4 regions of the Acidovorax sp. GW821-FHT09B03 genome follow, and region 1 is predicted to be linked to each of the others. Evidence: predicted binding sites of a transcription regulator. Region 1 holds the regulator's gene; each other region holds the start of a gene.

What was found. Region 1 encodes FNR, which switches genes on or off when oxygen is low (the NO sensors DNR and NnrR bind a similar motif). Its sites were predicted from a motif close to TTGATNNNNATCAA; they were not measured.
Region 2: a site for FNR is predicted at 1,437-1,450, ahead of AC07PA_RS14800 (3-hydroxybenzoate 6-monooxygenase). Genes of this name have one in related genera too.
Region 3: a site for FNR is predicted at 1,218-1,231, ahead of AC07PA_RS23725 (universal stress protein). Genes of this name have one in related genera too.
Region 4: a site for FNR is predicted at 927-940, ahead of AC07PA_RS23915 (hemerythrin domain-containing protein). Genes of this name have one in related genera too.

Annotation. Positions count from the first base shown of each region.
Region 1 is NZ_JBWKPP010000018.1:45,468-47,662, forward strand. Features, by position in the region: gene AC07PA_RS25640 (MBL fold metallo-hydrolase) at 1-247, shown strand, start outside; gene AC07PA_RS25645 (histidine phosphatase family protein) at 219-827, shown strand; gene fnr (fumarate/nitrate reduction transcriptional regulator Fnr) at 832-1,551, opposite strand; gene hemN (oxygen-independent coproporphyrinogen III oxidase) at 1,724-2,195, shown strand, end outside.
Region 2 is NZ_JBWKPP010000007.1:67,666-69,860, forward strand. Features, by position in the region: gene AC07PA_RS14795 (cupin domain-containing protein) at 1-108, opposite strand, end outside; gene AC07PA_RS14800 (3-hydroxybenzoate 6-monooxygenase) at 130-1,341, opposite strand; gene AC07PA_RS14805 (Bug family tripartite tricarboxylate transporter substrate binding protein) at 1,602-2,195, shown strand, end outside.
Region 3 is NZ_JBWKPP010000015.1:170,591-172,785, forward strand. Features, by position in the region: gene AC07PA_RS23715 (EAL domain-containing protein) at 1-292, shown strand, start outside; gene AC07PA_RS23720 (2OG-Fe dioxygenase family protein) at 389-1,150, shown strand; gene AC07PA_RS23725 (universal stress protein) at 1,352-1,789, shown strand; gene AC07PA_RS23730 (tripartite tricarboxylate transporter substrate binding protein) at 1,857-2,195, opposite strand, start outside.
Region 4 is NZ_JBWKPP010000016.1:22,519-24,713, forward strand. Features, by position in the region: gene creD (cell envelope integrity protein CreD) at 1-29, shown strand, start outside; gene AC07PA_RS23910 (hypothetical protein) at 26-349, shown strand; gene AC07PA_RS23915 (hemerythrin domain-containing protein) at 370-864, opposite strand; gene AC07PA_RS23920 (hypothetical protein) at 1,032-1,613, opposite strand; gene AC07PA_RS23925 (CsbD family protein) at 1,739-1,957, opposite strand.

The sequences.
Region 1 (2,195 bases):
CAAGTCCGCCGGCCAGAACTTCTTTTACGTGGCCGACCTGACCAATGTGCCGGCCCTGTTCGCACGCAACCCCGACTGGGCCGTGACCTTCGACATGGATGCCGAGGCCGCGCGCAAGGTGCGGCGCGAGGTGTTCCAGCGCATTACTGCCAGCAGGGCCATGCTGGGGGGCTTCCACTTCCCGTTCCCGGCATTCGGGCGCATGGCTGCATCGGGCAATGGCTATGCCTTCCAGCCCGCAGCCTGAGGCGGTCGTTGGCCGGCGCGCCCTGCTGGGCGCAGGGCTGGCGTGGACCACGCTGCATGCCTGGGCCGCCCAGGACTCCGACGCCGATGCCCTGCTGCGCAAGGGCGGGGTGGTGGCTGCGTTCCGCCATGCGCTGGCACCGGGCACCTTCGATCCACCGGGGTTTCGCCTGGGCGATTGCGGCACGCAGCGCAACCTCAGCGAAGAAGGGCGCGAGCAGGCACGGCGCACCGGGGTGTGGTTCAGGGAGCGCCAGTTGCAGCCGTCCAAGGTGCTTTCGAGCCCCTGGTGCCGCTGCATCGACAGTGCTACTCTGGCATTTGCCGCGCCCCAGGTGTGGCCCGCGCTGGGTTCGCCGCGCGGCGCGCCGGAGACTACCGGTGCCAGCCATCTGCGCGAGCTGCGCCAGGCGCTGGTGGCCGCGTCGGCACGGCGCGGTGGCTTCGAGGCCTGGTTCACCCACATGTTCGTGCTGTCCGATCTGGCCAGCACCAACACCAGCTCGGGCGAGGCGCTGATCCTGCGGGCCGACCGCAGCGGCAAGACCGAGGTGCTGGCCCGCCTGCAGGTCCAGGGCTGATGTTTTAGCTACACGTCTGCGAGTTCACGATGCGCTTGAGCGCGTCCGTATCCAGGATGCGCACATGGCGCTGCTTGACCTCGACGATGCCGTCCTCGGCGAACTTCGAGAAGGTGCGGCTCACGGTTTCGAGCTTGAGGCCCAGGTAGCTGCCGATCTCCTCGCGCGTCATGCGCAGCACCAGCTCGGACTGCGAGAAACCGCGTGCATGCAGGCGTTGCACCAGGTTCAGCAGGAAGGCCGCCAGGCGCTCCTCGGCGCGCATGCTGCCCAGCAGCAGCATGACGCCGTGCTCGCGCACGATCTCGCGGCTCATGATCTTGTGCACGTGGTGCTGCAGGGCCGTGACCTCGCGCGAGAGTTCCTCGATGCGGTCGAAGGGCATCACGCAGACCTCGGCATCCTCCAGCGCCACGGCGTCGCAGGTGTGGTGGTCGTTGACGATGCCGTCCAGCCCGATGATCTCTCCCGCCATCTGAAAGCCCGTCACCTGGTCGCGCCCATCCTCGGTGGCCACGCAGGTCTTGAAGAAGCCGGTGCGGATGGCGTACAGCGAGGTGAAGGTCTCGCCGTTGCGAAACAGCGTGCCGCCGCGCTTGACCTTGCGCCGCGTGGCCACGATCTCGTCGATGCGTTCCAACTGGGCGTCGTTCAGGCCCACGGGCATGCACAGCTCGCGCAGGTTGCAGTTGGAGCAGGCGACTTTGATGGTGAGCGGGTTCATGGGCGCAGCAGCTGTTGGAGGTTGCGAACGGATCGCATCCGGCGAAAGGAGCGTGGTGGTGGCTGACATGCATCAAATTGTGGGCCCTGTGGGCCTCGCAACACTTGATCCAGGTCAAGGACGGGGGCGTAGGCCTGCGGCAAAGTGCATATCCAACAAGGAAACGCTCCCCATGACCGCTGTGACGCCCGAACTCCTGACCCGTTTCGACGTGCCGGGCCCCCGCTATACCTCCTACCCCACGGCCGACCGTTTCGTCGAGGCTTTTGGCGAAAGCGACTATGTGCTGGCCCTGGCCCAGCGCAAGGCGGGCACGCCGGGCAAGGCGCTGCCGCTGTCGCTGTATGTGCACATTCCGTTCTGCGAGTCGCTGTGCTACTACTGCGCCTGCAACAAGATCATCACCAAACACCACGACCGGGGCGACGTGTACCTGCGCTACCTGGCGCGCGAGGTGGAGCTGCACACGGCCCACTGCGGCACGGGCCAGGTGGTGAGCCAGCTGCACCTGGGCGGGGGCACGCCCACTTTCTTGTCGGACGACAAGCTGCGCGAACTGATGGCGGTGCTCAAGCGCAGCTTCACGTTTGCACCGGGCGGCGAATACTCGATCGAGGTGGACCCGCGCACCGTGACGGCCGAGC
Region 2 (2,195 bases), on a different contig from region 1:
CGGCGGCAGCATGGCGCGCAGGCTGGGCCACAGGGGTACGAGATTGCGTTCTGCGAGTGCATCGCGGTAGTCCTGGGGCAGGTCTTCCAGGCGTCCAAGTTCTTGCATGGTGTCGTGTCTCCTCAAGGTTCAGTGCGCGGCCAGGCAGTTGCCTACGTTCCAGCCATAGAGCCACTCCATCGCGTCGTAGAAGCGCTCGGGGCTGCGCCCGCGCCACAGGTCGTTGCGCACCAGACGCTCCACCCCCCTGGCGTGGTAGATGCGGCCCATCTCGCGGCCCGAGAGCACGATGCGTGCGGTGCGCGCCACGCGCGAGCGCTGGTACCGACCGAGCGCAGCATCCCAGTCGTTGCCATGCACGCGCAGGGCCTCGCCCAGGGTCACGGCATCTTCCAGCGCCATGCAGGCGCCCTGCGCCAGGTACTGGGTGGTGGGGTGGGCGGCATCGCCCAGCAGCGTGGTACGGCCATGCGTCCAGCGCGCAATGGGATCGCGGTCGGCGGTGGCCCAGCGCTTCCAGCTCTTGGGCAGGTCGATGAGCTGGCGGGCGCGCGGGCAGATGTCCTGGAAGTAGCTCTGCACCTCCTCGCGGCTGCCTTCGGTGACGCCCCACACCTCTTCTTTGCGGCTGTGGAAGGTGACCACGACGTTGTACTGCTCGCCACCGCGCAGCGGGTAGTGCACCAGGTGGCAGTGCGGGCCCACCCAGATGCTGGCGGCGTTCCAGCGCAGCTCCTCGGGGAAATCCTCGCGCTCCACCACGGCGCGGTAGACCACGTGGCCCGTCACGCGCGCCGGGTCGCCCACGTACTGCTGGCGCACAACGGACTTGACGCCATCGGCCCCGATCAGCGCCACGCCGCGCCAGGCCTTGCCGTGCTGGTCGATGGCGGTGACGCCGCTGGCGTCCTGCTCCACGCGCTCGATGCGGGTGTGGGTCTGCAGGCGCACGCGCCCGGTGGCCAGTGCCCCTTCGAGCAGGCAGTTGTGCGCATCCACCCGGTGGATCACCGCATAGGGATTGCCGAAGCGGTCACGGAAGGCCTCACCCGTGGGGATGCGGCCCACCTGGTACTCGTCCAGCGCGTCGTGCATCACCATGTAGTCGGTGAACACCGAGCGGCTGCGCGCCTGCTCCCCCACCCCCAGCGCATCGAAGGCATGGAAGGCGTTGGGCCCCAGCTGCATGCCGGCACCGATCTCGCCGATGGCGGGCGACTGCTCCAGCACCTGTACTTCAAACCCCTGGCGCACCAGGGCCAGCGCCGCCGCCAGCCCACCGATGCCACCGCCAGCCACCAGCACGGGAAGGCCCGCGGCGCGCTCGTTTGTCTGCTCCATCGCACACCTCTTCAATAAATTTAATCAGTACACTTACAATTAGTGTAGCAACGCCAAGGGTGCCAAGGCAAGCCGTTGCCGGTCATTTTTCTGATTTAACGCGTGTCAAGGGTTTTCACCAAGCATGTCATTCTTTCGTCGGATCTATGATTTTCATCAGCATACTGTCAATCAGTAATCAAATGATCCACACCTTTCAGGAGACATCCGTGAACCCAATCACCCGACGCCCCTTGCTGGCCTCGCTCGCCTGCACCGGCATGCTGGTGGGCGCCCTGGGCACCAGCCACGCCCTGGGCACCAGCCACGCCCAGGGCAGCGACTTTCCGGCCAAGCCGGTCACGCTCTACACCGCCTTTGCCGTGGGCAGCGGGCCCGATGCCGTGCTGCGGCTGGTGGCGCACAAGCTGTCGACCCAGTGGAAGCAGACGGTGACGGTGGACAACCGCCCTGGCGGTGGCGGCTTCATCGCCATGGATGCGGCCAAGCGCGGCGCGGCCGACGGCTACACGCTGCTGCAGCTCGACAGCGAGCACCTGGCCGCCGTGCCCCACCTGTACAAGAAGCGCAACGTGGACACGCTCAAGGCCTTCGACCCCGTGGCGCCGCTGTTCCGCACCCCCTTCATGGTGGCGGTGCCGGCCCAATCGCCCTGGAAGAACATGACCGACCTGCTGAACGACGCCAAGGCCAAGTCCGGCGGGCTGAGCTATGGATCCTGGGGCGTGGGCAGCCCGGGCCACCTGGGCGGCGAGTGGCTCGAATCCATCACCGGCGTGCGCATGACCCATGTGCCCTACAAGGAGGTGAGCCAGCTGTACACCAACGTGGCCACCGGCGAGGTGGCCTGGAGC
Region 3 (2,195 bases), on a different contig from region 1:
CACGGGCTACTCATCGCTGAGCTACCTCAAGCGGCTGCCGCTGGACCAGCTCAAGATCGACCAGAGCTTTGTGCGCGACCTGCTCACCGACCCCAATGACGCTGCCATTGCCCGCACCATCGTCAACCTGGCGCACAGCCTGGACCTGGGCGTGATCGCCGAGGGCGTGGAGACCCTCGAGCAGCGCGACATGCTGGCCAGCGTGGGCTGCCTGCACTACCAGGGCTACCTGTTCGGGCGTCCGGCGCCAGCCAGTGCGCTGCCGCGCATTGCGGCGCAGGTGGTGGTCTGAGCGGTTTGCGCTGCATCATCTCCCCTGCTGGCCGGCGCACCCTGAGCGAGCTGGCTGCGGGCAATGCCGGCGCATAGGCTTTATGCTTGGGCTCCTATGGCCCAAGTCACCTTTTCTCCCCCGTTCACCACACCCTCCGGGACTGCGGCGCAGCTGCACAGCGCGGGATTCGCAGTGCTCTCGCCCGCCGATGTGGCGGCCTGGATCGGCTGTCCGTTGTCCGCGCTGCTGGCATTCAACGCTGATTGGCAGGCCTTGCCGCCCGACGAATTCCTCAAAGACGGCGGGCGCTACCGGCGCCGGCGCCATTCCTGCTTCGTGGTGCAGCAGGGGCAGGTGCAGCAGGTACCGCACCGCGCGCATTGGCAGCCTGTGGAGTACAACGCACTGCATGGCGGCATGGAGCGCTGGTTTGCGCCCATGGAGGCCGGCACCGTGGCGCAGCCCGCGTGGTCGCAGTTGCTGGTGGCACTGGCCGGTGTTTCCGACGCGGTGTTTGCACCGGGCCAGGTGCCCCAGGCCTGGTCCGTGGAGGCGCACCAGTTCCGCATCGACACCGAAGGCGGCATCGGCCGGCCCACGCCCGAGGGCGCACACCGCGATGGCGTGGACCTGGTGGCCGTGTTCCTGGTGGCGCGCGAGGGCATCAAGGGCGGCGAGACCCGCGTCTTCGAGGCCAACGGCCCTGGTGGCCAGCGCTTCACGCTCACCGAACCCTGGTCGCTGCTGCTGCTCGACGACGCACGCATGATCCACGAGTCCACGCCCATCCAGCCCGTCGCCCCCGGCGGCTACCGCGATACGCTGGTGGTCACCTGCCGGCGCGGAGGGTTCCAGGGCGCGGATGTGGTCGGGTAGACCGATCCACGTGTGTAGGACAAGGCGTCGTCATGGTGGGCAAATGGCAGGATCGACCGCTTGCTGTTTGATGTCGATCAAGATGCGATGTATGGTGCAGGTTCACACTGTCCCTCATCGCACCAAAGGCGGCGCCCAGGGCCAGCGGACAGCTGGTTGCGGACACCACCGAGGGTGCATTCAATGCAAGGAGAAGACACCATGTTCAAGCACATTCTGGTTCCCATCGACGGTTCCGACATTGCCTCGCTGGCAGTGGCCAAGGCGGCAGGCCTGGCCAAGACCTTTGGCAGCGACGTGACCGCCTTGTACGTGGTCGATCCCTATCCGTTCACGGGCGTGGGCGCCGATTTTGCCTATGGCCAGGCGCAGTACCTGAGCGCCGCCACGGCAGAAGCCAATGCCGCGCTGGAGAAGGCGCGCACCGAGCTCGCGGCCGCCGGCGTGCAGGTCAGCACCGTGGTGGGTGAAGGCCATACCGTGCACGATGGCATCTTGAGCGCCGTGCTGAGCACCGGCGCCGATCTGGTCGTGATGGGATCGCACGGTCGCCGCGGCCTGGAGAAGCTGGTGCTGGGCAGCGTGACCCAGCGCGTGCTGGGTGCCGTTCACGTGCCCGTGCTGGTGGTGCGGACCTGAGCCTTCGGCGCCTGACAAAAAAAATGGCTCCCTCGGGAGCCATTTTTCATGGGTGCGGCAAAAGCGCTTATTCGATCTTCGCGCCCGAGGCTTCCACGATGCCCTTCCACTTGGTGTAGTCGGCCTTGAGCAGGGCGTTGAGTTGTGCGGCCGACATGGCTTCGGGCTCGGCGCCCTGGGCGTGGATGGCGGCCTTCATGTCCTCGGTGGCCAGGAGCTTGTTGATCTCGGCGTTCAGGGCCGTGACCACGCTGGCCGGTGTGCCGGCGGGGGCGAACACGCCGTACCAGGTGCTCACGTCGAAGCCCTTGAAGCCCGATTCGGCCACGGTGGGCACGTCGGGCATGGAGGAACTGCGCTTGGCCGAGGTCACGGCCAGGGGGCGCAGCTTGCCCGACTTGATCTG
Region 4 (2,195 bases), on a different contig from region 1:
GCGCCACCCAGCCAGGGAGCCCTTCGTGAATACGTCCGCCACGCGACAGCCTCCGTCGGCCTGGGAGCAGCACTTGGCAGCGCCTGCCGCTGCGCTCGCACGGTCTTTGTCGAGCGCCGAGGCCCGGCGCGTGCAACGCCACCGCGACCAGTTGCTGGCCGCCCTGCGGGCACAGGACCGGGCTGCGCTGCAATGCGCCAAGCAGGCCGTGCTGCGGGCCGCCTATGGCCCACCGGATACGCCGGGCACGCCGATCTCGGCCGCACTGCGCGCAGCGCTGCGCGACCTGTCGTGGCACATGGCGATCCTGCGGCTACCGCGCCATCCGGCCGGCTTGCTGGAGCGCTGAGGGCGGGGCCCGGCAGTGGCTCAGGCAACCACCGGCTGCGCCGGGGACGAGCAGCCCGCACCGCCGCAGCCATGCACCAGCCCGCCGGGCAGCGCTTCGGGTGCGTTCACCACGCCGGTGGACGCATCGAAGCCCACACGGCGCAGGTGCAGGGCCAGTGCCGCATCCATGGTCTGCGCATGCTGGGGAAACCACAGCGCCAGCTCGGCGGCCATCATGCGCAGCACCTGCAGGTCGCCCTGCCCCGCCTGCGCGGCGCCTTCGCGCATGACCTGCAGCACCACCTTGTGCTGCATGCTGTGGCAGTTTCCCGAGGCAAAGCGCGTGGCGGCCATCCACCGATCCTCCATGCCGAAGTGCTGCTCGGTGTGGGCCACGAGTGCCTGCCAGTGGGCCAGCAGCCGCGCGTCGTCCGAGCGCTCCACCTGGGCCAGGAGGTCGACGAACTCCTCGTGGGTTGCGTCCATCAGCGGCAGGTCCAGTGCCAGTGCGTCAGACCATTCCAGTGCTGCCATGTGCCATTCCGTTCTTGCAAACCATTGAAGGGCCAGCTTAGGGACTCCCGGCCCGGGCCGCTTTGACCCAGGTCAGACAGCGCCGCCAATGCAAAAGCCCCGCACGGGGCGGGGCTCTCCTGGGGCACCGCCGCTCCTTGCAGGAGCAGGGGCCGGGTTCAGGGCGCTCAGCTCTGGCCGTACATGCGCTTGGCGTCGTCCACGCACTTGGACTTGGCATCACCGCTCATGGCGTCGCAGCGTTCCTTGGCGGCCTTGTAGTTGGCTTCGTTCTTCTCGGCCGTGGCGTCCTTGCGGGCTTCGGCGACCTGGGCGCCCTTTTCTGCGGCATTGTCGGCGGGCTTGGCTGCGGCCTTGGCGACCTTGGCGTTTTCCTTGGCGGTGGTATGGGCTGCCTTGGCATCCTTCACGCACACGTCCTTGGCGTTGCCCTTGAGGTCATCGCACTTTTCCTTGGCCACGTCGTAGTCGGCGTCGGCGCGTGCCACGCGGGCCTTGTTCGTGGCCTTGTCGGAAGGCTTGTGCTGGGCGTCCAGTTCGGCCTTGGCCACGTTCTCAGCGCCCTTGGCTTCCTTGACGCAGATGTCCTTGGCGTTGTCCTTCAGGGTGTCGCAGTTCTTCTTGGCGGCTTTGTAGTCGGCCGAGATCTTGTCCTTGGCAGATTTGTACTCGGCGTCGGTCATGGCCATGGCGGAAGTGGCCAGCAGGCCAGCGGCAATGGAAGCGATCAGGGTACGGGCAAATTTCATGGTGTTCTCCTCGGGGTCTCAGGGTGTCTTGTAGGGCGATGAAAGAGCGATGTGCATTCGGTGGCCCGCCAACTGCAGGGTATTGGGCCCTGGAGGGTTCTGGCTACCGGTGCGCCACGGCCATGTCAGTCGTTGAAGCGGAAGTCGGGGTGGCGGCTCTGCCAGTCGCTGAGCTGCTTTTCGGCGGCGTCGCGGGCAATGCCCTGGCGTTCCTGCAGCTTGCCCAGGAACTGCTCGCGCTTGCCATCGATGACGTCGAGGTCATCGTTGGTGAGCTTGCCCCACTGCTCGGTGATCTTGCCTTTGAACTGCTTCCAGTTGCCCTTGATGGTGTCTTCATTCATGGTGTGCATCCTCCAAACATGTCGCTTCAGCCATCCACTCGGATTGCGTGGAACACTTGCGTGATGCGATGGAGAGACTGTAAGAACGGGCCCGCCTGCGGGGCGTAGTCCGCACCATGGAACCCGCGTCGGCGCATGCCTACGGCTTTGCCGGACAACCGCCCGTTAAGGCGTTTGGGCCGTTTGTGATCGCCGAAAAAGCGGGTGTTGCAGCAATGCATCGGAAAAACCCGGCCTG